One region of the Cupriavidus sp. 05T42 genome, then DNA from elsewhere that is predicted to be linked to it. Evidence: predicted binding sites of a transcription regulator. Region 1 holds the regulator's gene; each other region holds the start of a gene.
The links. Region 1 encodes HrcA, which represses chaperone genes, less so after heat shock. Its sites were predicted from a motif close to TTAGCACTCNNNNNNNNNGAGTGCTAA; they were not measured.
Positions count from the first base shown of each region.

Region 2: a site for HrcA is predicted at 3,444-3,470, ahead of rpoH (RNA polymerase sigma factor RpoH). Genes of this name have one in related genera too.
Region 3: a site for HrcA is predicted at 4,182-4,208, ahead of groES (co-chaperone GroES). Genes of this name have one in related genera too.

Region 1 covers NZ_JBFTLH010000005.1:177,764-197,635, reverse strand. The annotation lists gene aroG (3-deoxy-7-phosphoheptulonate synthase AroG) at 1-659, opposite strand, end outside; gene tldD (metalloprotease TldD) at 1,098-2,558, opposite strand; gene AC1EJR_RS08815 (carbon-nitrogen hydrolase family protein) at 2,627-3,484, opposite strand; gene AC1EJR_RS08810 (YhdP family protein) at 3,521-7,903, opposite strand; gene glnE (bifunctional [glutamate--ammonia ligase]-adenylyl-L-tyrosine phosphorylase/[glutamate--ammonia-ligase] adenylyltransferase) at 8,112-10,979, shown strand; gene rrtA (rhombosortase) at 11,017-11,598, shown strand; gene mprA (MprA protease, GlyGly-CTERM protein-sorting domain-containing form) at 11,595-13,229, opposite strand; gene AC1EJR_RS08790 (hypothetical protein) at 13,308-13,748, opposite strand; gene recN (DNA repair protein RecN) at 13,815-15,605, opposite strand; gene AC1EJR_RS08780 (NAD kinase) at 15,634-16,566, opposite strand; gene hrcA (heat-inducible transcriptional repressor HrcA) at 16,668-17,717, shown strand; gene hemH (ferrochelatase) at 17,781-18,896, shown strand; gene AC1EJR_RS08765 (RNA-binding S4 domain-containing protein) at 18,916-19,311, shown strand; gene AC1EJR_RS08760 (hypothetical protein) at 19,316-19,480, opposite strand; gene grpE (nucleotide exchange factor GrpE) at 19,762-19,872, shown strand, end outside.
Region 2 covers NZ_JBFTLH010000008.1:25,395-30,715, forward strand. The annotation lists gene AC1EJR_RS12670 (COX15/CtaA family protein) at 1-709, shown strand, start outside; gene cyoE (heme o synthase) at 718-1,644, shown strand; gene AC1EJR_RS12680 (SCO family protein) at 1,738-2,355, shown strand; gene rpoH (RNA polymerase sigma factor RpoH) at 2,423-3,307, opposite strand; gene AC1EJR_RS12690 (pirin family protein) at 3,725-4,600, shown strand; gene ybiB (DNA-binding protein YbiB) at 4,634-5,321, opposite strand, start outside.
Region 3 covers NZ_JBFTLH010000024.1:36,339-43,229, reverse strand. The annotation lists gene AC1EJR_RS24095 (autotransporter family protein) at 1-2,817, shown strand, start outside; gene AC1EJR_RS24090 (winged helix-turn-helix domain-containing protein) at 2,928-3,212, shown strand; gene AC1EJR_RS24085 (DUF1653 domain-containing protein) at 3,209-4,042, opposite strand; gene groES (co-chaperone GroES) at 4,300-4,590, shown strand; gene groL (chaperonin GroEL) at 4,628-6,271, shown strand; gene AC1EJR_RS24070 (metallophosphoesterase) at 6,379-6,891, opposite strand, start outside.

The DNA of each region.
Region 1 (19,872 bases):
ATGGCCGAGTGGCCGCCCTTGGTCACCGACAGGAAATGGTGCGGCTGCGAAGCGGCCTTGATCGCATCGACGGCGATCTTGACGTTGCCATCGGTGCCGTTCTTGAAGCCCACCGGGCACGACAGCCCCGACGCCAGCTCGCGGTGCACCTGCGATTCCGTGGTCCGGGCGCCGATCGCGCCCCAGCTGACCAGATCGGCAATGTATTGCGGGCTGATCATGTCGAGGTACTCGGTGCCGGTCGGCACGCCCAGCTCGCTGATGTTCAGCAGCACTTCGCGCGCGGTACGCAGGCCGTCGTTGATCTTGAAGCTGCCGTCCATGTGCGGGTCGTTGATCAGCCCCTTCCAGCCCACCGTGGTGCGCGGCTTCTCGAAATAGACCCGCATCACCACTTCCAGCTCGTTGGCGAAGCGGTCGCGCTGCACCTTGAGCATCTTGGCGTATTCCAGCGCGGCACGGGTGTCGTGGATCGAGCAGGGTCCGATGATGACGATCAGGCGGTCGTCCATGCCGTGCAGGATGCGATGCATGGCCTGGCGGGCACCGTAGATCACGTCGGACGCTGCCTCCGAGCAGGCGAACTCGCGGATCAGGTGCGCGGGCGGCAACAGTTCCTTGAGTTCGCGAATACGCAGGTCGTCGGTGTTCTTCAACATGATGGCTCCGGGTCTTTGTGAGGTCGTTAGTCTGGTGGTGGGTTGCGACGCGGACGTGGCGGGGATAAAAAAAGCCGCCAGGTTCGCTGGCGGCTTTTTCTGAATTTCGGGCTACTTACAACTGTCCCTCTCCATCCGCCAGCGGTGCGAGATCGCTAAAAAAGTAAAAGTAAAACTTGGCGGACATGGCGGTGTTTCGGGTCAGCTTGTGTCGGAATCTGGGTGATGCGTCGAATTTATGCTGTGGTGCGCGATGAAAAGGCATTTAATTGCGCGGCCATCGGTCAAATCATGGCTCGCAATCGCCACACGCCCGACAACGAAGCATCTTTATATCGCTTTTCAAGATCGATGGCAAGCGTCAATCGCGTGGAATCGCAACAGATTTCGCCAAAAAACGGCAGGCCGCCGCCATCGATCCCGGGTCCGTCACAGACTTCAGGCGGTGCCGCCCACGGTCATGTTCTCGATCCGCAGCGTCGGCTGGCCCACGCCCACCGGCACGCTCTGGCCTTCCTTGCCGCACACGCCCACGCCCGAGTCCAGGCGCATGTCGTTGCCGATCATGGTCACGTCCTTGAGCGATTCGGGGCCGTTGCCGACCAGCGTGGCGCCCTTGACCGGCGTGGTGATCTTGCCATCCTCGATCAGGTAGGCCTCGCTGGCCGAGAACACGAACTTGCCGTTGGTGATGTCCACCTGGCCGCCGCCGAAGTTCACCGCGTACAGGCCGCGCTTCACGCTGGCGATGATCTCCGCCGGGTCCTTGTCGCCGTTGAGCATGTAGGTGTTGGTCATGCGCGGCATCGGCAGGGCGGCGTAGCTCTCGCGGCGGGCGTTGCCGGTGACCGGCATCTTCATCAGGCGCGCATTGAGCGTGTCCTGGATGTAGCCGCGCAGGATGCCGTCCTCGATCAGCGTCGTGCATTGCGTCGGGTTGCCCTCGTCGTCGAGGTTCAGCGAACCGCGCCGGTTGGCCAGCGTGCCGTCATCGACGACGGTCACGCCCTTGGCCGCCACGCGCTCGCCCATGCGCCCAGCGAAGGCCGACGAGCCCTTGCGGTTGAAGTCGCCCTCCAGCCCGTGGCCGACGGCCTCGTGCAGCAGCACGCCGGGCCAGCCCGGGCCGAGTACCACGGTCATTGCGCCGGCCGGGGCGGGGCGCGCCTCCAGGTTCACCAGCGCCGACGCCACGGCTTCATCCACATACTTGGCCAGCAGTTCGTCGGTGAAGTAGCCGTAGGCGTAGCGGCCACCGCCGCCCGAGGAACCCACCTCGCGCCGCCCGTTCTGCTCGGCGATCACCGTGACCGACACGCGCACCAGCGGACGCACGTCGGCGGCGATCACGCCGTCGCTGCGTGCCACCAGCACCACGTCATATTCGCCGGCCAGCCCGGCCATGACCTGCACCACGCGCGGGTCCTTGGCGCGCGCCATCTTCTCGATGCGCTCCAGCAGCGCCACCTTCTCGGTGGCGGTCATCGAATCGAGCGGATCGTTCGGCGTATAGAGGTTGCGCCCGGTCTGGGAGGCCAGCGCGCCGGCCACCTTCACGCGGCCGCTGCCGCTCTTGCCGATGGTGCGCGTGGCCGCCGCAGCCTGCGACAGCGCCGGCAGGCTGATGTCGTCCGAATAGGCGAACGCGGTCTTGTCGCCGGATACGGCGCGCACGCCTACGCCCTGGTCGATGCTGAAGCTGCCCGACTTGACGATGCCTTCCTCCAGGCTCCACGCCTCATTGCGCGTGTACTGGAAGTACAGGTCGGCATAGTCGACCTTGTGCGTGAAGATGTCGGCCAGCACGCGCTGGAGCTTGGCCTCGTCGAGCCCATACGGCGCCAGCAGCAGTTGCTGCGCCGTGGCCAGGTTGCGGATTCCGAGATCACCGGCGTTCATGATTGTCCTTTCAGCATTCATTGAAGCCGGCACGGGCCGGCTTCAGATCGTAGTCGTTGGGGTAGATGCTACAGCACCCGATGGCGCAGCGCCGGCAGGTTCTGGCGGACTTCCGCCAGCCGCGCCGGGTCGATCACGCCGGCCACCACGCCTTCGCCCTCGGGCAGCACGCCAAGCACCTCGCCCCACGGATCGACCAGCATCGAGTGGCCCCACGTGCGGCGGCCGTTTTCGTGCTTGCCGCCCTGTGCGGCAGCCAGCACATAGCACTGGTTTTCGATCGCCCGGGCGCGCAGCAGGATCTCCCAGTGCGCCTGGCCCGTGGTGTAGGTGAAGGCGGCCGGCATCAGAATCAAGCTCGTGCCGCCGCCGGCGGCCAGATGGCGGTACAGCTCGGGGAAGCGCAGGTCGTAGCAGACCGACATCGCCACGCGTCCGCACGGCGCCTCGAAGGCCACCGGCTCGGTCCCGGCCAGGATGGTGCGGGACTCGTCGTAGCTTTCGGTGCCCTTGGTAAAGCCGAACAGATGGATCTTGTCGTAGCGCGCCACGCGCTCGCCGCGCGGGTCGAAGGCGAGCGAGGTGTTGTAGACCCGGCCTGCGTCGCCGCAGTGCAGCGGCAGCGTGCCGCCCACCAGCCAGATCCGGTGGCGTCGCGCGGCATCGGCCAGGAATTGCTGCACCGGCCCGTCGCCGTCCTGCTCGCGAATCGCGACCTTGTCGGTCTCCTGTCGGCCCATCATGCCGAAGTACTCGGGCAGCAGCACCAGTTCGGCACCGCCGCGCACGGCTTCGGCGATCAGCGCGTCGGCGCGGACGAGATTGGCATCGAGCGATGTGCCCGTCACGGTCTGCACGGCGGCGACGCGGAACGGGGCCGAAGGTGTGGCGGAAGGTGCGGCTGAAGGCGGGGCGGAAGCGGTCATCGTGGGGCGTCCTGTGTCTGGGCGGCCAGCCGGTTCCTAGCGAAGGAACTCGGTCGCGCGGTCCTGGATCGACGGCTGTCGGGGCTTATTGTCCTCCACTTTCGTGATCTTGGGATCGGCCCAGGATCCGGACACGTGATAGTGCAGCGTGAACACCTTGGAGAACTCGTCCGCGAACAGCAACTGGGCGGCCAGCGTGCCGATGCCGAGCACCGGATTGATGAACGCGGCCGCCACCGAGGTAGTCGTGGCGTTGATGCGCGGCACCACCGAGACCTGGAGGTCCTGGGTCTCGCGCAGCAGGTTGGCCGTGCCGCTCATCGACGCCATCATCTGGCTGCTCTTGAGCTGGAATTCGTCGATCTTGCCGACGCCGTTCTCGATCGTGCCGCTGCCGGTCAGGTCGTCGAAGACCACGCCCCGGTTGGACAGGCTGCGGAAATCGAGCGTCGCGAACTTCAGCAGGCTTTGCAGGCTCAGCACGCCCAGCAGGCGCGCGGCGCCCGGCTCCACGCTGAGGATCTGGCCATTTTCCAGTTTCAGCGAGAGCCGGCCGGACAGCGACGGGTAGTCGATCGACAGCGGCGAGCCGCGCCACGCGATGCGGCCTTCGAACGCGCCCTTGCCGTCGCGCAGCGTGTGCGCCATGCCCATGCGGTCCAGCACGTCGCCGGCGTCGCGGATGTCGAGCTTGAAGTTCAGCAGCGTGCGGCGGCCCTCGGTGGGAGAGGCGTTGCCGCTCGCCACGGCATCGCGCAGGCGGCGCGGTACGCGCCAGGTGCCATTGCCGGTCAGCGTGGCGCCCGGCTGTTCGATGGTGAGGTTGTCCAGCGTCCAGACTGGCTCGTTGCCGGCGTGGCTGGTGTGCGCCTTGACTTCCAGCTTGCCGAAGTCCTTGCCGCGCAGGATGAACTTGTCCGCCACGAGGTCCAGGGCGGGCAGTTCCTCGATATTGCGCGCCATGGTGTCGACGGCATGGCCGTCATCGGCGGCTTCGGGGATGTCCAGCCGCGACAGCCGCACGGACAGCGCGCCGGACGGCGTGTTGGCATCGCGCCGCCATTGCGCCGTGCCGGCGATCTGGCGCGAGGTCATCTGCGCGTTCCAGCCGCTGCCTTCGCGGGTGGCGTCGAGCGAGACGTCGTCGAGGCTGCGTCCGAAGGCATCGAGCGCCTTGGCGCGCACGGTCACGCGCTCGGGCAGGAAGGGCGAGTTGCGATCGACGTTGTTCGGGTTGTCGCGGCCCGGCGCGGCCGGCGATGGCGCCGTGCCGCCCAGCGCGTTGCGCCAGGCATCGACGTCGAACCGCTCGGCGGTCAGTGCGGCCGTGACGCCGGTGGCCGGCTGCGGCGCCGGCTGGCCCACGCCGATGCCGCCCGAGATGACCTCCAGGCCCTCGGCGCCGCGCCGCAGGACATAGCGCGCCGCCACCGCGTTGCCCAGTTGCACGGTCAGATCGTCCTGCCCGGCGCGGGCCGCCGCCGTGGCGGGACGCAGGTCGAAACGCAGCGGCATTTCCTGCGCAGCCGTCTTGACCAGCGGCGCCGGCAGGTTCAGCGCCATGCCGACGAGGCTGGAGCCCACCTGGATCTGGAGATGCGTGTCGCGGATGCCGATCTCGGCGTTGTAGGCGGTGGCGCCTTCCATATGCGTGCCCGCGCTGCTGCCCGCCGCGGCCAGCGCGTCGCGCAGGCCGGCCGCCGTGGCGGTGCCGCCCACGGTCACGCGCGTGGTGCCGTCGGACTGGGTGCCGCCTCCGATCCGCGTCTCGCCGCCAAGGAAGCGGCCGCGCACGTTATCGAGCCGGAAGCCGTGCTCGTTGAAGGCCACCACGCCGGTCGCGCCGTAGAGCGTGGGCAGTTCCGGGAACAGCGTCACATCGTTGCCGGGGAAGCGGAACTGGCCGTCGACCTTGGTGCCGGCTGCGTGATGCAGCGGCAGGTCGAGTTTCAGCTTCAGGTCGCCCTGACCGGGTGCGTGTGAGTTTTCCGTCACGTTTCCGGTCCAGCCCTTGACCGGGGTATTGGCGATGAAGCGCAGGAAGCTCTGCACCGGCCCGTTGGCCATGCCATCGATCATCAGGTGGCCGTGGTCGCTCAGATCGTCGATGCGGCCGTTGACGTTCTGCAGCACCACGCCCGGCACGCCGCGCACTGCCGCGCGCTTGGCCAGGAAGGTCAGGCTGCCGCGCTCGAACATCACATTGCCCTGGATGTCGGTGAAGTCGGGCCAGGCCGTGCCGGCGTTGGCATTGCTATTTCCGTTGCCATTGGTCTTGCCGTGGCCGTTGCCATTACTGTTGCCGGTCACGCCACCATTCACGTTCGGCCCGGTCTCGTGCGGGGCCACCTGGTAGCTCACGTTCTGCACCGGAATCTCGGCGCGGAAGTCGCCCGCCTTCTGGAACGGGGGATGGAACGGGAAGTGGGCCAGGTCGCCCTTGATCAGGAACTTGGCGCCGGTGGCCTCACCGCCGACCAGCGCGCCGCCCAGGTAATGGCGCGTGCTGGGCAGCGTCAGCGGCAGGTAGCGGACGATGCGGTTGGCCAGGGCGCGGTCCAGTTCGCCCGAAATATCGGCGATGCCGCCATGGCCGTCGCCGCCGGCGTGCCAGCCGCCGCGCACCGTGCCGGCCGTGTCGGCGTTGGCAAAGCGCACGCCATCCGTGTGCACCGCGAGCTTGCCGGACTCCTGCGTCCAGCGGATCTCGCCGCGCAGTTCGTCGAACGGGATGCGCGGCTCCTCGAACACGCCCGGGAACATCAGCGCGGCATCGGTGCTGTCCACGCGCGCGGTGCCCTGGCGGTCATCGAAACTGAAATTGCCCGAAATCTGGGCGAAGCCGGGCGTGCCGGCGCGGGGCAGGCCATCGGCAGCCATGGCCGGCACGGCCGGCTGGCTGTTCACCGAAACCTTGCGCAGCGTGCCCTGCACGGCGTAGTGGGATGCCCCCGGGGCGCGTGACAGCCTCCCGGCGCGGTCGCGCGACCACGCCACGTCGAGGTTGTCGATGTGGCCGGCCGGCTGGAGCGCGCGCAGTTGGCGTAGCAGCGCGGTGTCCAGCGGCAGGGAGGTGGCGAGCGCGCGCACCGTGTTCAGGTCGAACGTGGGCGCCTTGAGCGCGAACTTGCGCAGTTCGCCCTGGTTGTCGCGGGTCCAGTTCACGGTGACCTTGCGCATGCCTTCGCGCCAGGACGTATCGGCGCTCGAAGGCGGCCCGGCCAGCGGCTCGGGCTGCCAGAGCAGGGTGTCGATGGTCAACTGGTGGTTGCCGGCACGGTCGCCCTTGTGCAGCAGCAGCGCCTGCGCGTTGGCCAGCTTCAGCGGCTCGGCGGCGCCGGCCAGCTGCAGGTCCACGCCCGTGGCGCGCATCCGCATCTGGCTGCCGATCAGGTGGCCTTCGCGGAAATCGACCGACCCGGACGTGCTGAAGACGCCGCTGTCCACGTGGTCGAAGATGGCGAGGTAGCGCTGCACCACCGGCAGCTGCATCTGGCTGAAGTCCCAGTTGGCCTGGCCGGTCCAGTGGCGCCAGTCGCCGGTGGCGCGCAGGTAGTCGTGACGCAGCGCGGCCTGGAAGACCAGTGGCTGGGGCGCCAGCGAGGCGCTGCGTGCCTCCAGCCGGACCGTGTGCTGGGCGCCGTTGCGGTGCGCGGTGAAATGGATGTCGGCCACGTCCAGCTGCGGCAGGCGGGCCTTTTCGTCGAGCCAGCGCAGGTTGCCGCTCATCAGCTCGATATGGCCCTGGGCCAGCAGCCAGTTCAGGAGCGGATCGTCATTGGTCGTGGACGGGTGCGCCTCGATCGGCACGCCGGCCACCAGCAGGCGGCCCTCGGGCGTGCGGCGCACGAGCACATCGGTGCGCTCGGCCATCAGGCTGGCGAACTGCAGGGTCAGCGCCGGCACGGAATGCCAGGAGAGCTTGCCGTCGAGGGTGCCGGCGGAGAGCAGCACGCGCTGCTGGCTGTCCACGGCGCGCACGTTGCGCGCGCGGAACGCCGGATGCCAACCGTCCCAGAATGTATCCAGTTCGCCGATGGTCAATTGGGCGGTCAATGCCGCCGAGCCTTGCTGCTCCAGCCACTGGCGCGCAGTATGGGCCTGCGGCCACAGCACGAAGCGGATCAGCAGCACCGCCACCACGGCGAGTGCGGCCAGCGCCAGCACGATGCGCACCAACATTCGCCAGAGCCGGGGCCAAACCGGATGCACGACGCCGGCACACAGCGCGCGCCAGCCGCTACGGGCGGCCGCACGCAGCCGCGCACCCACGCCGGACGCCACGCTGGGCGCGGGTGCGGAGGAGGATTGAGAAGCCTGGGAAGACTGCCCGGCGGTGGCGGCGGACGCCTCGGCAGCGGCGCTGGCGGACGTTGAACCGTCGGCGGGCGCGGCAGGGGCGGCGGGGCGTCTGGACATGCGCAGATTATCCGACAATACTAGCCGCTCTCCAAAGTGGTCGATAAGGGTGCGTTGTTGCGCCACCGCGTATCGCCACGGCGCCTGCCCGCATTGCAAAGTTACTGGAATGACTGTCCCTGATCCGACGAGTTCCGCCGCGGGCGCCGCCCCGGCTCACCCCCTTCCCACCGAGGCGCCGGATGCGCCGCCTGGACCCATCGGCAACATGGTCGAAGGGGCCTATGCCACGGTGATGGCCAGGGAGTTACCCGCCACGGATTCCAATGCCGCCGGCGAGGGCGACGTATTGTACTCGGGGCAGGCCTCCCATTACGCCCGCCGCGTGCTCCAGGCGCGCCCCGAACTGGCCGCCGTGGTGGCCGATGCCGCCCGGGCGCCCCTGACGCGTGCGTGGATGGAGTCGCGGCTGCAGGCGCTCCACGCCCCGTCCGCCGATGCCGAAGCCGCCGCCGCCCAGGCGCTGCGCCGGCTGCGGGCCGAAGTCATGTGCGTGGTAATCGAGCGCGACCTGCGCGGGCTGGCCCCGCTCGGCGAGATCACGGGGGCGATGACCGACCTCGCCGAACTCGGCATCCAGTTCGGCCTGCGCGTGCTCGGCGACGACCTGGCCGCCACCTACGGCCGGCCCACCGGCGCCCAGAGCGGCGAGGTGCAGGAACTGGTGGTGGTGGGCATGGGCAAGCTGGGCGGGCGCGAACTCAACGTCTCGTCAGATATCGACCTGATCTTTCTTTATGACGAGGATGGCGATACCCAGGGCGGGGCGCGCAGCCTCTCGAACCACGAATATTTCATCCGAGTGGGGCGGCGCCTGATCAACCTGCTGTCCGAGGTGACCGCCGACGGCTACGTGTTCCGCGTGGACATGCGGCTGCGGCCCAATGGCGATGCCGGCCCGCTGGTGTGCAGCCTGGGCATGCTCGAGGAATACCTCGTCGTGCAGGGCCGCGAGTGGGAGCGCTACGCGTGGATCAAGGGCCGCGTGGTGTCCGCGCTGGACACGCCGCACGCCACGCGCACCGCCGCGCTGCTGGGCCGGCTGACCACGCCGTTCGTGTTCCGGCGCTACCTCGACTATGGCGTGATCGCCGCCATCCGCGCGCTGCACGCCCAGATCCGTGCGGAAGCGGCCAAGCGCAGCGGCGGGCTGGCCGGCCACGGCGTGAACCAGCGCTCGTTCAATATCAAGCTCGGGCGCGGCGGCATCCGCGAGATCGAGTTCATGGCGCAGGTGTTCCAGTTGATCCGCGGCGGCCAGGACCCCGCGCTGCGCGTGCGGCCGACGCTCGAAGTCCTCGACGTCGCCGTGGCCCGCAACCTCCTCCCGGCGGGGCAGGCCGAGCAGTTGGCCGATGCCTACCGCTTCCTGCGCCAGCTGGAACACCGCCTGCAATACCGCGACGACGCCCAGACCCACCACCTGCCGACCAGCGAGGATGAACAGCTGGCCGTGGCGCGGATGATGGGCTACGAGGACTGGCCTGCGCTGGTCGCCCAGATGGATGGGCTGATGGCGCCCGTGGCGCAGCAGTTCGAAGCCACCTTCGCCGATCCGTTCAGCGACCCGGACGCGCCGCAGTGCGAGGCGCTCTGGCCCGAGATCGTGCGGGAAGGGCAGGGCTCGCGGCCCACGCAGGACGGTCCGGACGAGACCGATCCCGAGTCCTCGCCATGCCAGCGGCTCCAGGCGGCCGGCTTCAGCGACTGCACCGGCCTCTACGACCGCCTGCGCGCCATCGCCACCTCGGTGCGCTACCGCGCGTTGTCCGAGTCGAGCCGGGCGCGCTTCGACCAACTGGTCAACCGCGCGCTCGACCTCGCCAACAAGCAGGACGATGCCGACAGCACCATCGCCCGTTTCCTCGATTTTCTCGATGCGATCAGTCGGCGGGCCTCGTATCTTTCGCTGCTGTCCGAGTACCCGCAGGCGATGGATCGCGTCGCCCAGACGCTGCATGCTTCGCGCTGGGCGGCGGCCTACCTGACGCGCCATCCGCAACTTCTGGACGAACTGCTCGATAGCGAGGCCCTGGCGAGCGCGCCGGACTGGCCCGCCTTCCGTGCCCGCGTGGCCGAGCGCCTGCAGGTGGCGCACGGGCAGATCGAGATGCAGATGGACATCCTGCGTCGCGAGCACCATGCCGAGACCTTCCGGATCCTGCTGCAGGACCTGCACGGCCTGCTAACGGTGGAGCAGGTGGCCGACCGTCTCTCCGATCTGGCCGATGCGATGCTCGAAGTCACGCTCGGGGCGGTCTGGGCCCAGTTGGCCACGCGCCACACCGAGACACCGCGCTTCGCGGTCATCGCCTACGGGCGGCTGGGTGGCAAGGAGCTGGGCTATGCGTCCGACCTCGACATCATCTTTCTTTATGACGATGACCACGAGCGCGCGCCTGACGTCTACGCAGCCTACGCTCGCCGCCTGATCACGTGGCTCACGAGTCACACGGCGGCCGGGATGCTGTTCGACGTGGACATGCGGCTGCGGCCCAACGGCGCGGCGGGGCTGCTCGTGACGAGCTTCGACGCGTTCCGGCGCTACCAACTGCGCGAGGGCGACAACACGGCCTGGGTCTGGGAGCATCAGGCGCTCACGCGGGCGCGCTGGTGCGCCGGCGACAGCGAGATCGGCGCGCGCTTCGAAGCACTGCGCGAAGAGGTGCTGCGACAGCCGCGCGACGCCGCCGCGCTGCGCGACGAAATCGTGCAGATGCGTGCCAAGGTGGCCGAGGGCCATCCCAACCCCATGCCGCTGTTCGACCTCAAGCACGACCGGGGCGGCATGGTCGACATCGAATTCACGGTGCAGTACCTCGTGCTGCTGCACAGTGGCGCGCATCCGTCGCTGACCGGGAACAAGGGCAATATCGCGCTGCTGCGCATGGCCGGCGAGTTGGGTTTGATCGACAAGACCGTCGCTGTGGCCGTGGGCGATGCCTACCGGCTATTCCGCGCACGCCAGCACAAGCTGCGGCTCGATGGCCAGGACCAGGCGCGCGTGCCGCCGGCGTCCGTGGCGGAGCAGGCCACGCAGGTGCGAGCCCTGTGGAGCGCAGTCTTCGGTGAGTAGTTCGGCCCCGCCCCAGCCCGACCACGGCTGGCCGGCCATGCTGGCGACCATCGCCGGTGTGGCCGGGGTGGCCGCGCTGTTCACCTTCGTCCCCTGGCTGCACGCCCACGGGCTGTACCTGCGCGATGCCGTGCGGCTGGACGGCCAGTGGTGGCGCCTGGCCACGGCAATGTGGGTCCATCTGGACTGGCGCCACTATCTGGTCGACTTGGCCGCGGCCGCAGGCTTGCTGCTGCTGGCCGGCCGCGCCACCCGCATCCGCGAGATGCTGGCCGTGCTGGTCATCAGCGGGCTGGCCGTGCAGGTGGCCTTGCTAAGAATCCCCTCGGTCGGCTGGTACGGCGGGCTCTCCGGCGCGCTCCACGGCCTGGCCCTCTGGACCGGCCTGCGCCTGCTGCAAGCCCCAGGTGTCTCGCGCGTGATCGGCGTCATCACCTGCCTGGTGGTGATCGGCAAAGTCTGGACCGAGCAGTCCTGGCTCGCCGCTCTCGTCTTCGACCCCTCCTGGGGCTTCAGCATCGTCCGCGCGGCCCACGCAGCCGGCGCAATCGCCGGGCTGGCGTGCTGGGTCCTGCAGGAATGGTGGCGCACGCGGCGCGGGAATGACGCGGGGCGCTAGCGAACCCGCCGCCGCATCCCAAATCCCACCACCCCAATTCCCAGCAACACCACCGCGCTCCAGGGCGCGATGGCGCCACCGCCACCACCCCCGCCTCCGCTATCCGAGGCCACCGGCGCGGGGGCGGGGGTTGCCGTGGCGGCCGGGTTCGCGGCGGCCACCAGCGCGCCGTCGGCGTCCAGCAATCCTGCGCCGCATTTGCCGACGTTGGCACTGGCCGTGCAGTAGGTATTGGCGGGATGGGCGCGCGCGGAGCTTTTCAGGCCAGCGGTGACCTGGGCTGGCGTCAGCGCGCCGTTGACCGCGAACATCATCGATACCACGCCGGAGACCATCGGCGCGGCGAAGCTGGTGCCGGCCGAGTTGCTGATGACGAAGTTGCCGGCGGTGGTCGTGCCGGAATTGCTCAGCGTGCGGATCAGCGACGAGCCGCCGGGCGTGGAGCAGGTGGGTGTGTTGCCGACCATGACCACGCGCGAGTTGCCGCAGCCGCCGCCCGGGGCGCTCAGGGCGACCTGCGGGCCGACGTTGGCGAAGCTGGCGTTCTCGCCATCGTTCGCGTGAGCGGTGACGGCGATGACGCCGGTGCAGTCGGCGGGGGCTTCCACGGCACCGGCCGAATTGCCGGCTGCGGCCACGACCACTACGCCGGCGGCGTTCAGGTCGTTGACGGCCTGCTGTTCGATGGACGAGCAGCTGCCGCCGCCCAGGCTGATATTGACGACCTTGGCGGGCGTCGGATTGGCCGGCACGCCGGGCACGGCGAGCCCGCCGGCCCAGCGCATGCCATCGACCGTATCGGACAACAGCGCGCCGCAGCGGCCCGAGACGCGCACCGGCTGGATCCGCGCGGCCCAGTCCACGCCGGCGATGCCCACGCCGTTGTTGGTCAGCGCGCCCAGCACGCTGGCCACGCGCGTGCCGTGCCACGTGCTGTTGGCCTGTCCGCTGCCGTCCTGACACGTCTGGCCGGCCGGCACGAAATCGCCCGGATCGATCGGATCGCTGTCGCGGCCATCGCCGTCATTGGAGACGGCGGTGGTGCTGATGAAGTCGTAGCCAGGCACGAGCCGGTCGATCAGGTCGGGGTGGGGCAGGTAGCCGGTGTCGACCACGGCCACCACGATGCTGGCGTTGCCGCGCGAGCGGTCCCAGGCGCGTGTGAGGTTGGCGGCGCCCACGACCTGGCTCGGCAGGGCCATATAGGTCTGGGCGCTGGCGAATTCGGGGTCGTTGGGAATGGAGTCGTGCAGGCGCAGCCAGCGGTCGGGCACCGCATCGGCGATGCGCGGGTCCTGGCGCAGCCGCTTCGCCACCGTTTCGGGGTTGTCGCCCTTGGTGTCGGTCACGCTCATCAGTTGCAGCGTGCCCGCCATCGACCGCTTCACGCCGAGCGCCAGGCCCGTGTTGGCCTCCACGTTGCGCATCTGGGTGGACATCTGGGTGGAGGTGGCGGGCTGGCTGCCGTCCCGCCAGCGCACGATGTAGTTGCCCGTGTAGACCGGCGCGGCCCGCGCTCCGGCGGCGCCCTGCGCGGTCGCCGGCAGGCTCCAGCAGGCGGCTACCGCCAGCAGTGCGGCGGACAGCCCTTGGGCGGCGCGACGGCCGCGCTTCAGCGTGTGGTGTGGCATCTACGACTCCTGGGGGCGTTGGTAGTGCGATGCGAACTGCTGAACTGCTGAGCTACAACCTACAGGAAAACGGGCGCCTTATTGTGCGGGCATGTCCCGGGAAGTCGGCATGGTGCGATGCGGCTTGAGCGTGCGGTCCGACGTGGCCGATTCGACGCGCGGCGCGGCCTGGAGCGTGGTCACGGCCTGCTCGAGCGTGATGTCGGGCGCGGCCGTTATGGCGGTGACCAGCCACACGCCACCGGACATCGGCCGCTTCACCACGTACCGCACCGGGCCCTCGATCGTCGCCAGCAGCTTGCCGGCATCCTCGGACACCGTCACCTCGGGTGGTGTGAACTTGACGAGGATGTCGCCGATGGCGCGGTCGTCGGTGATGCTGCCGCGCGGCGGGGCGAACGATTTCGACTCCGACGCGCAGCCCGAGACGGCGCCCAGCGATGCCAGCGAAGCAGCGGCGGCCAGCGCCATCGCCAGGACCTTGCGGCGGGGGTGTTGCGGGGACTGACCAGCGGTCATGGGGCGAAGCTCCTGAAATCTGTATCTATATATATAGCGGGATGCGGACGTGGCGACGGTGCGGCTTTAGCCAGCAGCCCGGCGCGGGCGGCGCGAGCCCCCTTCGCGCGGGGTGGTGCTGGCCTGGTTGGCCGCAGGACTCGCGGCCAGTTCCGCAGCGCGTGCCCCTTGCGCCAGCATCTCCTGCGCGTGTTGCGTCGTCGTGGCGGTGACCGTGGCCCCGCCCAGCATGCGCGCGGTCTCGTTGACACGGCCCTCGGTGTCGAGCACGCGGATCCTGGACCGCGTGACGGCGGCCCGGGCCTTCGTGGCGTCGGCCGTCTCCTTGCTGACCAGCAGGTGCGTGCCGGCCTGCGCCGCCACCTGCGGCAGGTGGGTCACGCAGAGCACCTGCCGCGCGCGGCCCAGTTCCTGCAGGCGCCGGCCCACCACCTCGGCCACGGCGCCGCCGATGCCGGTATCCACCTCGTCGAAGATCAGCGTGGGCGTGGGCGCGGCTTCGCTCGTGATGACGGAGATGGCGAGGCTGATCCGCGCCAGTTCGCCGCCGGACGCCACCTTGGCCAGCGGGCGGGCCGTCACGCCGGCATGGCCGGCGACGAGGAATTCCACCTGCTCCAGCCCGTGGCTCTGGCCTTCGGCCTCGTCGAGCGGGTTCAGCGCCACCACGAAGGTGCCGCCGGCCATCGACAAGCCCTGCATGGCGTCCGTGACCGCGCCGGACAACGCCTTGGCAGCGGTCTTGCGTGCGGCGGACAGGTGCCGCGCCAGCGTCAGGTAGGCGGCGCGCGCGGCGGCCTCGCGGGCCAGCACCTTGTTGAGGTCTTGCGCGGACTGCAGGTCGTCGAGTTGCTGGCGGCGGGCCAGTAGTTCGTCCGGCAGTTGCTCCGGCGGCAGGCGATACTTGCGCGCCGCCGTGTGCAGTGCCTGCATGCGCGCTTCCACGGCCTGCAGGCGTTCCGGATCGAGTTCGAGCCGGTCGACGTAGCGCGTCAGCGAATGCGCGGCTTCCTCGACCTGCACCTGCGCCGGTTCCAGCGCGGCGAGCACGTCGCGTAGCGCGGGATCGACATCGGCCAGTTGCTGGATGCGGTGCACCACGCTGTTGAGCACGGACAGCACGGCGCCATCGGCCTCGGACAACGCGTCCAGCGCGGCGCGGCTGCCGTCGATCAGGCCGGCCGCGTGCGAGAGGCGGTTGTATTCGCCCTGGATCTCTTCCCACTCGCCCGCCTGCGGCGCCAGCTTGTCGAGTTCGCCAACCTGCCATTCCAGGCGCTCGCGTTCGAGCTGCATTTCGCGCGATTGCGACTCCACGGCTTCGCGCTGGCGCACGCAGGCGCGCCAGGCCCGCCACGCCTCCGCCACCGCGCCGGCCTGTTCGGTCAGGCCTGCGTGGGCGTCGAACAGGTGGCGCTGGGCGTCCGGGCGGAGCAGTAGCTGATGGGCGTGCTGGCCGTGGATGTCGACAAGCTGGTCGCCCACCTCGCGCAACTGGGTCAGCGTGGCCGCCGTGCCGTTGATGAACGCCTTGCTGCGCCCGCCTGCATCGACGGTGCGGCGCAGCAGCACGGTGCCTTCGCCGTCCAGGCCGGTTTCGTCGCCGGACAGTTCGCGCTCGGCCAGCCAGGCGTCCAGCGCCGCGTGCGTGCCGAAGGTGGCGCTGATGCTTGCGCGGGTGCTGCCTTCGCGCACCACGCCGGCGTCGGCGCGTTCGCCGAGCACCAGGGCCAGTGCATCGATCAGGATGGACTTGCCGGCGCCGGTCTCGCCGGTGAAGACGGTGAAGCCGGTGGTGAAGTCGAGGTCGAGCGTATCGACGATGACGAAATCGCGGATGGACAGGCTGCGGAGCATCGTGGCCTTGGGGGGAGTGGGGGCCGGCTCAGAGCCGGTTGTCCTCGGTCGGGTATTCGTGCCAGTGCAGCTTCTTGCGCAGCGTGGCGTAGTAGTTGTAGCCCACCGGATGCAACAGGGTCACGGTCTTGCTGGAGCGGCGCACGACGATCCGGTCGCCCTGCAGCAGCGAGGTCAGAGACTGCATGTCGAAATTGGCGCTCGCGTCGCGCGCGGTGGCCACCTCGATCGTCACTTCGGCGTCGTGCGGCAGCACGATCGGGCGATTGGACAGCGCGTGCGGAGCAATTGGCACCAGTACCAGCCCAGACAGCGTAGGATGCAGGATCGGTCCGCCGGCGGCCAGCGCGTAGGCGGTGGAACCGGTGGGCGTGGAGACGATCAGGCCGTCCGAACGCTGGTTGTACATGAAATAGCCGTCCACCGAGACGGCCAGCTCGACCATGCCGGAAATGCCCGAGCGGTTGACCACCACGTCGTTGAACGCCAGCGCGGAGAAGATCACGCCGTCGTCACGGATCACGCGGGATTCCAGCAGCATGCGGGTCTCGGCCTCGTAGCGGCCGGCCAGCATCTCGGGCAGGGCGCGCGTCACGTCTTCGAGCGGGATGTCGGTCATGAAGCCCAGCCGGCCATGGTTCACGCCGATCAGCGGCACATTCAGCCCGGCCAACTGGCGGGCCAGGCCCAGCAGCGTGCCGTCGCCGCCGAGCACCACGGCCACGTCGGCCTCGCGCCCGATCTCGTCGGCCGAGAAGACGGGGTAGCCGGAGAGGCCGGTCGCCTGCGCGGTTTCGCGCTCGAACACCACGTCCTGGCCGTTGCGCGAGATGACGGCGGCCAGTTCCTCGAGCGGGCCCTCGATGCCGGCGGTCGCGTACCGGCCGACCAGGGCAACGGTCTGGAACGCGGCGCGGGGCGCGGCGGCGGGGGCGATGGCTGGGTTCTGGGGGGCAGACATGCCGGGATTAGACCATACCGCCGTGACCATTGTCAGTAGGCGGGCACGCACCGGTGCGAAGCCCGCCCGAACCGGGGAAAGTTGTTTAAAATCGGGGCACTATGGACGAACGTTCGAAAACGCTTCTCAAGACCCTGATCGAGCGCTACATCGCCGAAGGCCAGCCCGTGGGCTCGCGCACCCTGTCCAAGTACTCGGGTCTCGATCTCTCGCCGGCGACCATCCGCAATGTGATGTCCGACCTCGAGGAAATGGGGTTCATCGCCAGCCCGCATACGTCGGCCGGCCGGATTCCCACGCCGCGCGGATACCGGCTGTTTGTCGATTCGATGCTCACGGCGCGCCCGCTGGAGGGCGGCACGATCGAAATGACCGCCGAACTGGCCGCGCTGACCGGCCAGATCCAGGGCCAGCTGGGCGGACAGCAGCTGGGGCCGCAGCGGATGATCACGGCCGCCGCGCATACGCTGTCGAACCTCTCCCGCTTTGCCGGCGTGATCATGACGCCGCGCCGGGGCCAGTCGTTCCGCCAGGTGGAGTTCATGCGCCTGTCGGAGAAGCGCATCCTGCTGATCATCGTCAGCCCCGAGGGCGACGTCCAGAACCGCATCATCCAGACCGAACTGCCGTACACCCCCGCCCAGCTGATCGAGGCGGCCAATTTCTTCAATTCCCACTACGCCGGCATGAGTTTCGATGCCGTGCGCAGCCATCTGCGCGTGGAATTGCAGGACATCCGCCGCGATATGTCAGCGCTGATGCAGGCCGCCGTGGAGGCGGGCAGCAGCGCCATGGCCGAGGATGACGACCAGGTGTTCATCTCCGGCGAGCGCAAGCTGCTCGAGGTGGAAGACCTGTCGTCCAGCATGGACAAGCTGCGCCGGCTGTTCGATGTCTTCGAACACAAGACCAACCTGCTGCAGCTGCTCGATGTCTCGAGCCACGCGCAGGGCGTGCAGATCTTCATCGGCGGCGAAAGCCAGCTCGTGCCGCTCGAAGACATGGCCGTCATTACCGCGCCCTATGGTGTCGATGGGCAGATCGTCGGCACGCTCGGCGTGATCGGCCCGACGCGGATGGCCTATGAACGGGTCATCCCGATCGTCGACATCACCGCGCGGCTGCTCTCGAGCGCGCTCTCCCAGAACTGATGGCAGCTTGCGGGCACGCCACGTGACAGCGCGTGCGTGGCGCCCGCCATTTCCGGAAACCCTATGACGTTCTCGGCAGAACCGGCTTACCAGCATGGCCAGGCGCCCCGCACGGCCATCCTGCTTATCAACCTGGGCACGCCGGATTCGCCCACGCCCAAGGCGGTGGGGCAGTATTTGAAGGCGTTCCTGTCCGACCCCCGTGTGGTCGAGATCCCGCGTCTGGCCTGGCTGCCGATCCTGCACGGGCTGATCCTGCCGTTCCGCTCGCGCGCTTCGGCCATGAAGTACGAATCGATCTGGCTGCGCGAGGCGCACATGACCGGCTCGCCGCTGCTGGTGCACACCGAGCGTCAGGCCCACGCGCTCCAGCAGCACATGCACCGGCTCGGCCACGACGTGACCGTGGCCTGCGCCATGCGCTACGGCAATCCGTCGATTGCTTCGGTTATGGAGGCCCTGCGCCGGCAGGGTACGGAACAAGTGCTGTTATTGCCACTCTATCCGCAGTTTTCCGGGACGACCACGGCCACCGCGTTCGACGAGGTCTTTCGCGTGCTCGCCGGCTGGCGAAATCAGCCGGAATTGAGACTGATAAAGCACTTTCACGATCATCCGGCCTATATTTCGGCCCTGCAGCAGCAGGTGAGCGGTTATTGGGCGCAGCACGGCATGCCGGACTTTGCCCGGGGCGACAAGCTGATCCTGTCCTTCCACGGCCTGCCGCGCCGATTGTTGGATCTGGGGGACCCCTACCATTGCGAATGCCTGAAGACCGGGCGGATGCTGGGCGAGGCGCTCGGCCTGCAAGCGGGTCAGTATCAAGTGACGTTTCAGTCGCGTTTCGGCAAGGCGGAATGGCTCCAGCCCTATACCGCGCCGACGCTGACCGAACTCGGCAAGGTCGGCACGCATCGCGTGGACGTGTTCTGCCCCGGCTTCCCGGCCGATTGCATCGAGACGCTCGAGGAAATCGCCATGGAAGGGCAGTCCGAATTCCGCGTGGCGGGCGGCCAGGAATTCCATTTCATTCCCTGCCTGAATGATGCGGACTACTGGATTGCCGGGCTGGCCGAGATCGCGCTGCAGCATCTGCAGGGTTGGCCATTGCGCCAGCCGCATCCGCACGAGTTGGAAGCGCGGCGCTTGCGGGCGCAGACCCGCGGTGCCGCGGCGTAAGGAATCAAGGAGTTAGACGATGGATGTGGACTTCGAGGCGGGTGCCCGGCAACGCATCGACAAATGGCTGTGGTGCGCCCGGTTCTTCAAGACGCGCTCGCTGGCGGCCGAGGCCGTGGAGCGGGGCCGGGTGGAGGTTAACGGCCAGCCGGTCAAGAATTCACGCGAAGTGAAGCCCGGCGACGCCGTGATGATCGACGCGCACCAGCAGCGTTGGGAGATCGAGGTGAAGGGCGTGGCCGCCTCGCGCGGGTCGGCGCCCGTGGCGCAGACGCTGTATGCAGAAACGCCGGCAAGCCAGGCCCGGCGTCAGGAAGAGGCGGAACGGCGGCGCATGCAGCCTGAGCCGACGGCGCAGCTACAGGGCCGCCCGACCAAGCGCGATCGGCGCCGGATCGACGATTTCAGAAATTAGGGATTCAGCGGTTGTACGGGAAGTACGGAACGATGTAGTGCTTGAACACCGCCTTGCCGCTGCCATACTCGGTTTCACGCGGCGTGAACGCGCCGGAGGCGCAGATGAAGAGTGTCATCACCGACAGCGCGGCGAGTAGGCACACGGTAACAACAGGCAGCTTGTGCATGGCGAACCTTCCGAAGGATGCACCAAAATGATTCACAGCGTGCTCCCGTTATTTTTGTCATTTTTCATTGATAGATCTTAGTCATTGCGTTGCAGCAAAGCAATGAACACCAGATTGCATCAATCACGGCTTTGTAACCGCGTATTTCGGCGTCTCGCCCCCTTCACACTTGAAAAAACGGGGAGTGGCGCCAACTGCGGCTAGACTTGCCGGTTTGGCATCCCGACCCACCCGACGGCCTGCGCCAGGCGGGCCGAGTTTTAGATTTGATACGGATCGACATGGAAGAACAGAACCAGACCCAGACGCCATCCTCAGCTTCGAGCACGCCGCAGGCGGCGGACGATGCCCTGCGCGCCCAGCAGCCTGGCACGGACGCCCCGGCCGGCGAT
Region 2 (5,321 bases), on a different contig from region 1:
GGTGTTCGTGCTGGTCTGCGTGCAGGGCTTGTTCGGCGCGCTCACCGTGACGATGAAGCTCCAGCCGATCATCGTGGTGACCCACCTGCTGCTGGCGATGGCGCTGCTGTCGTCGCTGATCGTGCTCGGCTCCCGCAATGACCCGCCGCACCCGGTGGCGCCGCAGGCGGCCTCGCTGCGCTGGGCGGCGTGGGTGGCGCTGGGCTTGCTGGTGATCCAGATCTTCCTCGGCGGCTGGGTCAGCACCAACTACGCGGTGCTGGCCTGCACCGATTTCCCGCTCTGCAACGGCCAGCTGGTGCCCGAGATGGACTTCCGCCACGGCTTCACGCTCTGGCGCCAGCTCGGCATGACGGCCGATGGCGATTACATCCCGCACGCGGCGCTGGTGGCCATCCACTGGGTGCATCGCGGCTTTGCCTTCGTGGTGCTCGGCTTCCTGGCCTGGTTCGGCCTGCGCGCGCGCCGGATGGAGGGCCTGACGCGCCACGCCACATGGCTGCTGGCCGTGCTGGCGCTGCAACTGGCCACCGGCATGTCCAATATCGTGTTCGACTGGCCGCTCGGCGCGGCGGTGGCGCACAACGGCGGCGCGGCCCTGTTGCTGATGCTGTTGCTCCGTCTCCACTACAATATCGGCCTCGCGACCCTCGCGACACGTTATGCCGGCGCCGCTGCTCAATCCGCCTCAGCCGCGCGCGCCACATGAAGGACAAGATGCCCCCCGTGGTCTCCGCTACCCAACCTCATTCCTCCGTGGGCCGAATTCGGCACCTGGCTCGCCAATATGCCGCGCTGACCAAGCCGCGCGTCACGCAACTGGCCGTGTTCTGTGCCGTCATCGGCATGTTCCTGTCGACGCCCGGCATGGTGCCCTGGTCGGTGCTGCTCGGCGGTGCCGCTGGCATCTGGCTGCTGGCCGGTGCCGCGTTCGCCATCAACTGCCTGGTCGAGCAGAAAGTCGATGCGCTGATGCGCCGCACCGCGTGGCGGCCTTCCGCCACCGGTGAGATCTCCAGCGCGCAGACGCTGGTGTTCTCGGCCATCCTCGGCGGCGCCGGCATGTGGCTGCTGCACGTGTTCGCCAATGACCTGACGATGTGGCTGACCTTCGCCACCTTCCTCGGCTACGCCGTGGTCTACACGATCCTGCTCAAGCCGGCCACGCCGCAGAACATCGTCATCGGCGGGCTGTCGGGCGCCATGCCGCCTGCGCTGGGCTGGGCCGCCGTGGCCGGCACGGTGCCGGCCGAGGCGTGGTTCCTGGTGCTGATCATCTTCACCTGGACCCCGCCGCACTTCTGGGCGCTGGCCCTGTATCGCCGCGCCGACTACGCCAAGTCCGGCCTGCCGATGCTGCCGATCACCCATGGCGAAAAGTACACGCTGCTCCACATTTTGCTGTACACCCTGGTGATGATCGCCGCCACGCTGCTGCCGTTCGTCTACGGCATGAGCGGCTATATCTACCTCGCCGCCGCGCTGGGCCTGGGGCTGGTGTTCCTCGGCTACGCCTGGAAGCTGTTCCGCAACTACTCGGACGCGCTAGCGCAACGCACCTTCCGCTATTCGATCCTGTACCTCTCGCTGCTGTTCGCGGCGTTGCTGGTGGATCACTACTTCAAGTTCGTGCCGCAGGTCTGATGGCCCGCCTGCGGCATCTTGCCGCGCCCGGAGGCCAGCGCCGATGTGATCGGCGATACTTCCGGGCACCTCTCCCGACCACCGCGTATCCCGATGACTCTCCCCGGCTCTCCGTCCCTCCTTGCCCAGTTCCGCCGCCTCTGCCTGCTGGCACTCTGCACGGCTCTGCTGGCCGCCTGCGGGCAGCCCAAGCCCTCGTTCAAGAACGTGGATATCTCGGGCGCCACCGAGTTCGGCAAGGACTTCTCGCTGCTGGATCCGAGCGGCAAGACCCGCACGCTGGCTGACTTCAAGGGCAAGGCCGTGGTGATGTTCTTCGGCTACACGCACTGCCCGGACGTCTGCCCGACCACGATGGCCGAGCTGAAGGCGGTGATGGACAAGCTCGGCCCGGACGCCGACAAGGTCCAGGTGCTGTTCGTGACCGTGGACCCGGAACGCGACACGGGTGCGCTGCTGGGCCAGTACGTGCCCGCCTTCGACGCCCGCTTCCTGGGCCTGCGCCCGGCCGACGAGGCGGCGCTGAAGAAGGTGACCAAGGACTTCAAGGTCTTCTACGCCAAGGTGCCGGGCACCTCGCCGAACAACTACACCGTGGATCACTCGGCCGGMAGCTATGTGTTCGATACCAACGGCCAGCTGCGCCTGTTCCTGCGCCACGGCCAGGGGCCGGACCCGATCGCGCATGATTTGAAGCAGCTGCTGTCGTAAGGCGAAGGCAAGACAAAAAAAGGGCCGGTCGCAAGACCGGCCCTTCTGCATTGCGGGGAGCGGAGGATCAGGCGAAAGCCGCCAGCGCACCCTTCATCTTCTTCATCGCGGCCGCCTCGATCTGGCGGATGCGCTCGGCGGAGACGCCAAACTCGTCGGCCAGCTCATGCAGCGTGGCGCCGCCCGAGCCGTCGTCGTTCACGTCCAGCCAGCGTGCCTCGATAATGCGGCGGCTGCGGGCATCCAGACGCTCCAGCGCCTCGACCAGCCCTTCGACCTGCATGCGGTCCTGGCGCTTGGCTTCGAGCACGCGGGTCGGCTCGTTGTGGTTGTCCGCCAGATACGCGATGGGGGCGAATTCCTCCTCGCCGTCGTCGATCTGGCCTTCCAGCGCCAGGTCGCCGCCCGACAGGCGGGTCTCCATCTCCATCACTTCTTCGGGCTTCACGTTCAGTTCGCGCGCCACGGCTTCCACCTGCTCGGGCGTGAACGTGTGTGCGCCGGTCTTGTGGCTGCGCAGGTTGAAGAACAGCTTGCGCTGGGCCTTGGTGGTCGCCACCTTGACCATGCGCCAGTTCTTCAGCACGTATTCGTGGATTTCGGCCTTGATCCAGTGCATCGCGTACGACACCAGACGCACGCCCTGATCCGGGTCGAAGCGCTTCACGGCCTTCATCAGGCCGATGTTGCCTTCCTGGATCAGATCCGCATGCGGCAGGCCGTAGCCCAGGTACTGGCGGGCGATGGACACCACCAGACGCAGGTGGGACATCACCAGCCGGCGGGCGGCATCGACGGATTCATGGTCGCGCAGGTCGCGCGCGAGGCGCTGCTCTTCCTCGGCGGTCAGCAGCGGAATCCGGTGGATAGCCTGGATGTAGCTATCCAGATTGCCCACTGCGGCCGGGAAGGCGAGCGCGAGGCTGCCAGCGGCGGCATTCTTGGGGGCCATCGGCAGACGGCCAGAAATCTTGGTTGGGTCGGCAGACAGAACTGCGGTCACGCTTATTGCTCCTTTCGCATCCGGCGGTAGGTTGCCGGCGTGCCTCGATTCCAGAATCGGAAGAGTCACTGCACTGCAACGCATATTAGCACTCAGGTTCGGCGAGTGCTAAGTTAGAGCTTCTATAGGGTTGATAGTTCCGGACAATGAATGTCGTTGTTGGGATAGTCTAATGGGCCTCGGTGCGGCGTCCGCGCCTTGTCTGGCAAGGGCTGGCGGGCCGCCAGCGTCGCGTACCATGATTAGAGGGAACTCGCCCCGATCGGTTTCATCGTGATTTCGGGATGCTGTATTGCGCATTTCGCTACACTGGCGGCCAGCTTTCCGCTGTTTTCCCGTTGTTATCCCATTGCCAGGAGTCCTGTCATGTCTGCCATCGAACACTTGCTCAAGCCCCATGTGCGGGACATCGGCGAGTTCACGGTCCGCCGCCTGCTGCCCGCCGCCGCCACGCAGACCGTGGGCCCCTTCATCTTCTTCGATCACCTCGGTCCTGTGTCGATGCCGCCGGGTAATGGCATGGATGTGCGGCCCCATCCACATATCGGCCTCGCGACCGTGACGTATCTGTTCGAAGGCGAGATCACGCACCGTGACAGCCTCGGCAGCGAGCAGGTGATTCGCCCTGGCGACGTGAACTGGATGACCGCCGGCACCGGCATCACGCACTCGGAGCGTTCGCCAGACGCCGCGCGCCAGGCCGGTCCGCTGCTGCATGGCATCCAGACCTGGGTGGCGCTGCCGAAGGCGCATGAGAAGGATCCGCCGTCGTTCCACCACCACCCGGGCGCCACGTTGCCCAAGCTGGAGCTGCCCGGCGTGCGGATGATCGTGATTGCCGGCGACGCCTTCGGCGCGGAATCCCCGGTCCGCGTGTACAGCCGCACGCTTTACGTGGCCATCGACATGGAAGCCGGCGCGACGCTGGTGATTCCGCCCGAGCACGTGCAGCGCGGGCTCTATCCGGTGGAAGGCGATGTGACGATCGATGGCGAGGCGCTGGCGGGGGAACACCTCGCCGTGCTGGTGCCGGGCGAGCCGGCCACGCTGACCGCGACCACCGCCGCGCGCGTGATGCTGCTGGGCGGCGATCCGACCGACGGCCATCGCTTCATCTACTGGAACTTCGTGGCGAGCACCAAGGAAGACATCGACGACGCCGCGCGCCGCTGGGAGAACGACGAGTTCCCGCACGTGCCGGGCGAGACCGAGCGGATTCCGCTGCCTCCGCGCCGGCCTTAATCGGCTCTAATCGTCCGTAATCGTCCGTAATCGTCAGACCGGGCTCGTCCAGGCCACGCGCGTGGCCTGCTTCAGGCAGTCCTGGATGGTCGCTACCTGCGTGGCGATGGGCGCCGGCACCGGCGCGTCGCCATCGAGCACCTTGCGAATCCAGGCGGCGGTCAGGCCGACGTCGGTGCCCGGCGGCAGTTCGGGCACGTCGCCAATCGACCCGCCTACCGGATCGACCAGCGTCCGCTGATGGCCGTCGTGCAGCCAGTCGATGCGGCCGCTGCGGCGGGCATCCGCCACCACTTCCCCTTCGGTACCACGCGCCAGCAGCACGTTGGCAGGCTCGTGGGAGAAGTAATCGGTCAGCGTCTCGCGGTATTCCGGATGGGTGTAGCTATAGAGCCGCAGCGCCTCGGCCGGCGTGTGGCTGCCCACCGGCTGCAGCATCTTGACGATGGTGTGCGAGGAATTGCGCAGGCCGATGATTGGACGCTTGTCCAGCAGGCGCGAAAGCGCTGGAGACAGCACATCGATCGGCAGTACGGCCAGCGGATTGGCGGCGTCGCGCAACTGGTCCTGCGCGGCCTGCGTGGTGGCGCAGAGCGGCACGCCGAGCGCCTCGAACAGCTGCATGCTCGTCACCCGGCCGTTGAACTCGCGCGAGCCGTGCACCAGCGTCGGCACGCCTTCGCGCGCCAGCAGCAGCGCCAGCAGCGGCACCAGATTCGGC
Region 3 (6,891 bases), on a different contig from region 1:
GGGCAGGACACGGTCATCTTCGTGCAGGGCGGGACGTTCACGCAGGGCGCCACGGGCCAGGTTTCTGGCCTGAATGGGGTCGTCTTCAGCGCCAATACGCTGGCAGGCACCAACGCAGGGTTGATACGCGTGGCAGGTACCGGGTTATGGGTGCGCGGCGGCGCAGCCGGAACGTTCGACAACACGGGAGGGACCATCGAGGTCATTGCCACGGGCGGGCTGCGCACCGCGGTGGTGGCTGATACTGGCGCGAAGCTCGACTTGGTGGGCGGCTTCGTCCTGGCGGCCGGCGGGTTTTCGCGGGGGCTTGTCGCGCAAGACGTGCAATCGACGATCAACGCCCGCGACCTGTCGATTGAAGCCGATGGAAACCAGGCGCGGGCCGCCAACGCGATTGCCGGCGGCGTGACCACATTGACCAATACGAGCGTGACAGCGCGGGGCCCTGGCAGTGCGGGTGTCGTGGCGTTGACCGCAGGGCGTGTCCAGGTAAGCGGCGGCACGGTGACGACGACGGGCGCTGACGGTGACGGTCTGGTGGCCTACGGCGACAGTGCGGGCGGGGCAGGTGGCGTGGTCGTGGCCGATGGCGTGCGGATCAGCACGTCTGGCGCCACCGCCTATGGAGCACGTGCTGCGGGCGCGGGAACGGGCACGCCGGCATCCGTAACGATGACGGGCGGTTCGGTGGAGACGTCGGGTGATGGCGCCATCGGGCTGGTTGCCATCACGCAGACCACGCTGACCGCGGGCAACGTCGCCGTGACCACGCGTGGCGTGGGCAGCGAAGGCGCTACGGCGAGGAACGCCGCGCGACTTGTCATGAACGGTGGTTCCGTGACAACGACGGGCAATGACGCCGTGGGCCTCAGCACGGTGGGCTCGGGCGAACCTGACCAGGTGGGTGCCGTGAATGATCCGGATGCGGCGATCATTCCAGGCGCGTCCGTGGGCGGCGCCTCACTCGCGGCGACCGGGGTCACCGTCAACACAAGCGGTACGGGGTCGCATGGCGTTCGTGTGCGTGGCGACAGTGTGCTGTCGTTGGTCGACAGCACGGTCACGGCCAGCGGCGCCGGCGCCAACGCGGTGCAATACGAAGCGGCCGGCGGCGCGGGCACGCTGACCGCTGCGGGTTCGACCCTCGTCTCCCAGCAGGGCGCTGGCATTGCCATGAACGGGGGGACGATGAACGTGTCGATGACAACGTCATCATTGCATGGCAGCGGGGCGTTGTTCAACGTCACGGGTGGCGGCACGCTGAACCTGAATGCTGACGCCGGCTCCACGCTGACCGGTGCGGCGCTGACCGAGGCAGGCAGTACGTCGAATCTCGTCCTGCGGGACAGCACGTGGAACCTCACCGGCGACTCGCGGCTCACGACGCTCAACAACGACCCAAGCCAGATCCTGTTTTCCGCACCGGTGGGCGGGGTGTTCAAGACGCTGACCGTCGGCCAGTACAGCGGCGACGGCGTCATCGGGCTCAACACCTATCTGGGTGGCGATGGCTCGCCATCGGACAAGCTGGTGATCGACGGCGGGACAGCCTCCGGCACGTCCAGGCTACGGGTGACGAATGCGGGGGGGCCGGGGCTGGTCACGAGCGCGAGCGGCATCCAGCTCGTCGATACGATCAACGGCGGCACGACGCAGGCCGGTGCGTTCTCGATCGACGGCCGCGCGGTGGCCGGCCCTTATGAATACCGGTTGTTCCGGGGCAGCATCGACGGCACCGCGCCGCAAGCCTGGTACCTGCGCTCCGAGCAGGACCCGCCTCCGCCGCCGCCCGACCCCGCGCCGGGCCCCGCTCCGAGCCCGGCGCCGGACCCTGTGCCCGATGTGCCCAGGCCGGTACGTCCGCTGTATCGGCCAGAGGTGGGCGCGTATCTTGCCAATCAACGCCTGTCGGGCCAGATGTTCGTGCATAGCCTGCATGATCGCCGCGGCGAGCCGCAGTATGCGGAGGGGGTGGGCCTCGTGGGGCAAGGCAAGCCGGGTGCGGGCTGGCTGCGCATGGTGGGCAAGTGGGAAGGCGGGCGTAGCAAGGATGGCGTGTTCAAGACCAGCACCGATTCGTTCCTGCTGCAAGGCGGCGCGGAGTTGGCGACGTGGCAGGCGGGCGGCGTGGCGAGCCGCCTGCATGCGGGCGTGATGGGCAGCTACGGCTACGCCAGCAGCGATGCCGAGGCGCAAGCCAACAGTGCACACGCGAAAGGCAAGGTCGAGGGCTGGAGCCTCGGGATCTACGGCACCTGGTACCAGGACGACGAGAAGAAGCACGGCGCCTATGCCGACGCATGGTTCCAGTACGGCTGGTTCAGCAACCGCGTGGAAGGCGACCAGTTGCCCACGGTGAAGTACAGCGCGAACGGGCTGGCGGTGTCTGGCGAGGTCGGCTATGCCATGCCGCTGCGCGGCGGCTGGGTCGTCGAACCGCAGGCGCAGTTGATCTACGTCGACTACAACGAGAGCGACATCGACGAGCCGAACGGCACCCGCGTGCGTGGCGCCAGTGCGAGCGGCATCCTGACGCGGCTGGGCGTGCGAACGCACCGCACGTTCGTGCGCGAAGACGGTCGCAAGCTGCAACCCTATGTCACGCTCAACTGGTGGTACTCGGACACCGAGAGCCACATCGCCTTCAACCAGGTGCAACTGGGTTCGATGTACCCGCGCAACCGCTTCGAAGCCAAGGTGGGCATGAACCTGGCGCTGAACAAGTCGTGGTCGGGCTGGACCAGCGTGTCCGGCGCATGGGGCCAGCAGGATTACTACCAATACGCGGTGCGTGTGGGCGTGCGATACGCGTGGTGACCGGCACGGCCTGCCGGATGAGGGGTCAGCGCAACACCCGGACCGCAGACTTGCGTTTGCCGCGTCAGCACGGTACAAACGAACGCAACCATCACGACACGGGGTTGGACATGGCCACTCAGGAAAGCGCGCTGACGTTTGCGCTGCTCGCCGTGCCCGCGCGCGCGGCCATCTGCCGCGCCTTGCTCGAGGCCGGCGATGACGGCCTGCCGGCCGACCAGCTCGCCCAGCTTGCCGGGCTCACCCTCCATCGCGCGGCCCATCACTTCAGCGAGATGGTGCAGGCCGAGGTGCTCGTCCTCGTCATTCGCGACCGCCGGGTCGGCTATGTGCTCAAGGCGCGCCGCGAGGTGCGCGAGGCGCTGGGCTACCTCGACAGCAGCGGACTCGACTAAGCCGGGGGCCGGGCGGCCGCGATCCGGGCGATGTTGTCGCGCGCGGCTTGCTCGGCATCGGCAAAGGCGGGCGTCAGGAACAGCCGCTCGCGCTGCGCCAGCGTAGTGAGGAAGCCCACGCGGCGTGCCATGAAGGCCGCGTGCAGCGCCGCGCCGGCCAGCCCGGTGCGCCGGGCCAGCAGCGCGCGGTTCTCCTCGAACACGGCGTGCGTATAGGCGTCGAACGCCTCGGCGGGGGCCGCCAGCCGGTACAGGTCCAGATCGAGCACCGTGGCCGCGTCGGGCGCCGTCGGCGTGTGCGCGCGGGTGTCCAGCACGATCTGCATGGCCTGGCGCAGCACGTCGTCGTCCACCTCATCCACCATGGTTTCGATCAACGCCGCCGAGGCGGCCTCGTTGTGCTCGCAGCCGGGCACGTACACGGCGTCATGAAACAGCACCGCCAGCGCCTGCGCCGGGTTCAGCGCGAGGCCCCGGGCGTGCGCCACCTCGAACATCTCGAGCACATGGGTGCGGCCGTGGTAGCGGCGATAGGGCGCCTCATAGAGCGCCAGCGCCTGGAGCACGGTCTGGCGCGGCAGGAAGTCCAGGCGGGCCAGCGCGGCCGGCCAGTCCGGCGCGAAGCGGGGCATCTCGCCCGCGTCGGTCCGCACCGGCTCGGTGAAGACTTCCGCCGTGCGCACCCACAGGATCGAGCGGTCGCGCATGGACTCGTAGACCACCACGGGCGCCAGGTCGGCCTCGAAGCGGCCCAGGCCGGTCACACGGTAGGCGCCGCCCTTGTAGTGGCGGTAAGGCATGCCCGGCACGAGGTCCGGGTCGTTCGGCATCGGTATCGACTTCGGAATGGGATTCGCCAAGATATAGACTCCACGGTTGCGGCGGATCATAAGTCATAGGGTAAACCCTTGTGTAGGGAAACCCCGTATTCAGCGCCTGTCTTGAAAACGACAACCCTCGTCCCTATAATTAGCACTCCCCGGGGGTGAGTGCTAACAGAGCCCTTGCGGTACCCGAAAACCGTTGGCCGTCGCCTTCAGACGGCCATTTGTGAATCAAAACTCACTTTTTGTACCTAGGAGTCCGTATGAACCTGCGTCCTCTGCACGACCGTGTGATCGTGAAGCGTCTGGACAATGAAACCAAGACCGCATCCGGCATCGTGATTCCCGACAATGCTGCCGAGAAGCCCGATCAAGGCGAAGTCCTCGCCATCGGCCCCGGCAAGAAGGATGACAAGGGCAACAACATTGCCCTCGACGTCAAGGTGGGTGACCGCGTGCTGTTCGGCAAGTATGCCGGCCAAGGCGTGAAGGTGGATGGCCAGGAACTGCTGGTCATGCGCGAAGAAGACATCATGGCCGTGGTCAACAAGTAATCKACGCGTCACTCGTACAGATCAGGAGAAACAGAACATGGCAGCAAAAGACGTAGTGTTCGGCGACGCCGCCCGTGCCAAGATGGTCGAAGGCMTGAACATTCTCGCCAACGCAGTGAAGGTGACCCTGGGCCCGAAGGGTCGCAACGTGGTGCTGGAGCGCAGCTTCGGCGGCCCGACCGTGACCAAGGACGGCGTGTCCGTGGCCAAGGAAATCGAACTGAAGGACAAGCTCCAGAACATGGGCGCGCAGATGGTCAAGGAAGTGGCTTCCAAGACCAGCGACAACGCCGGTGACGGTACCACCACCGCTACCGTGCTGGCCCAGTCGATCGTCCGCGAAGGCATGAAGTTCGTTGCCGCCGGCATGAACCCGATGGACCTGAAGCGCGGCATCGACAAGGCTGTCGGCGCTGCCGTGGAAGAGCTGAAGAAGCTGTCCAAGCCCACCACCACCAGCAAGGAAATCGCCCAGGTTGGCGCGATCTCGGCCAACAGCGACGCCTCGATCGGCGAGCGCATTGCCGAAGCCATGGACAAGGTTGGCAAGGAAGGCGTGATCACCGTGGAAGACGGCAAGTCGCTGGCCGACGAGCTGGAAGTCGTGGAAGGCATGCAGTTCGACCGCGGCTACCTGTCGCCGTACTTCATCAACAACCCGGAAAAGCAGGTTGTTGCCCTGGACAGCCCGTTCGTCCTGCTGTTCGACAAGAAGGTGTCGAACATCCGTGACCTGCTGCCGGTGCTGGAGCAAGTGGCCAAGGCTGGCCGTCCGCTGCTGATCATCGCCGAAGACGTCGAGGGCGAAGCCCTGGCAACGCTGGTGGTGAACAACATCCGTGGCATCCTGAAGACCGCTGCCGTGAAGGCCCCGGGCTTCGGCGACCGCCGCAAGGCCATGCTGGAAGACATCGCCATCCTGACCGGCGGTACCGTGATCGCCGAGGAAATCGGCCTGACGCTGGAAAAGGCGACCCTGAACGACCTGGGCCAAGCCAAGCGCATCGAGATCGGCAAGGAAAACACGATCATCATCGACGGCGCCGGCGACGGCTCGGCCATCGAAGGCCGTGTGAAGCAGATCCGCGCCCAGATCGAAGAAGCCACTTCGGACTACGACCGTGAAAAGCTGCAAGAGCGCGTGGCCAAGCTGGCCGGCGGTGTTGCCGTGATCAAGGTTGGCGCTGCCACCGAAGTCGAAATGAAGGAAAAGAAGGCACGCGTGGAAGACGCGCTGCACGCCACCCGCGCTGCCGTGGAAGAAGGCATCGTCCCCGGCGGTGGTGTGGCCCTGCTGCGCGCCCGCGCTGCGATCTCGGGTCTGCAAGGCGAGAACGCCGACCAGAACGCCGGTATCAAGATCGTGCTGCGCGCCATGGAAGAACCGCTGCGCCAGATCGTGCTGAACGCTGGTGAAGAGGCTTCGGTCGTGGTGGCCAAGGTGATCGAAGGCAACGGTAACTACGGTTACAACGCTGCCTCGGGCGAGTACGGCGACCTGGTGCAAATGGGCGTGCTGGACCCGACCAAGGTGACCCGCACCGCGCTGCAAAACGCCGCTTCGGTTGCTTCGCTGATGCTGACCACGGACTGCGCCGTGGCTGAATCGCCGAAGGAAGAGTCGGCTCCGGCCATGCCGGGCGGCATGGGCGGCATGGGCGGCATGGACGGCATGATGTAAATCACGCCGGACCAGACGAGGCCTTCGGGTCTCGTCGACGTCTGACAAAAACCCCCGCGGGCGCAAGCTCGCGGGGGTTTTTGTTTGGGGGCGGAGGGGGCGGGGGTCTAGATCTCCACCACCCGCCCCCAATCAAACACCGGGTTCTCCGGGTTGCCCGTTCGTCTCGATATATACCCGCGCGGGTTGCAGACTACGCGGGACTGGTCGATCCAGTAGTCGAAGCTGGTGTGGGTGTGGCCGTGGATCCAGAGGTCGGCTTGGGCCACGAGGTCGGGGCGGCGGGAGAGGAAGCCGGCGGAGACGATGTCGTGGGCGTAGCGGGGGTCCAGGCTGCCGAGGTCGGGGCCGTGGTGGGTGACGACCACGGTCTTGCCGTCGAAGGGTTCGGCCAGGGTGTCCGTCAGCCAGGCGGTGGCGGCGCGGTGGCGGGCCAGGGCGTCGGCGGGGGTGTAGGGGCGATGCTGGCCGGCCTCGTCGGTGGTTTCGATCAGCCGGTGGTCCACCACCACGCGGGCGCAGGCCTGCATGGCGTCGTCGATGCGGTCGGTGCCGTAGAGGCAGTAGTCGGTCCACCAGGTGGTGCCGATCACGCGCACCGGGCGGCCGTCGCCATCGGC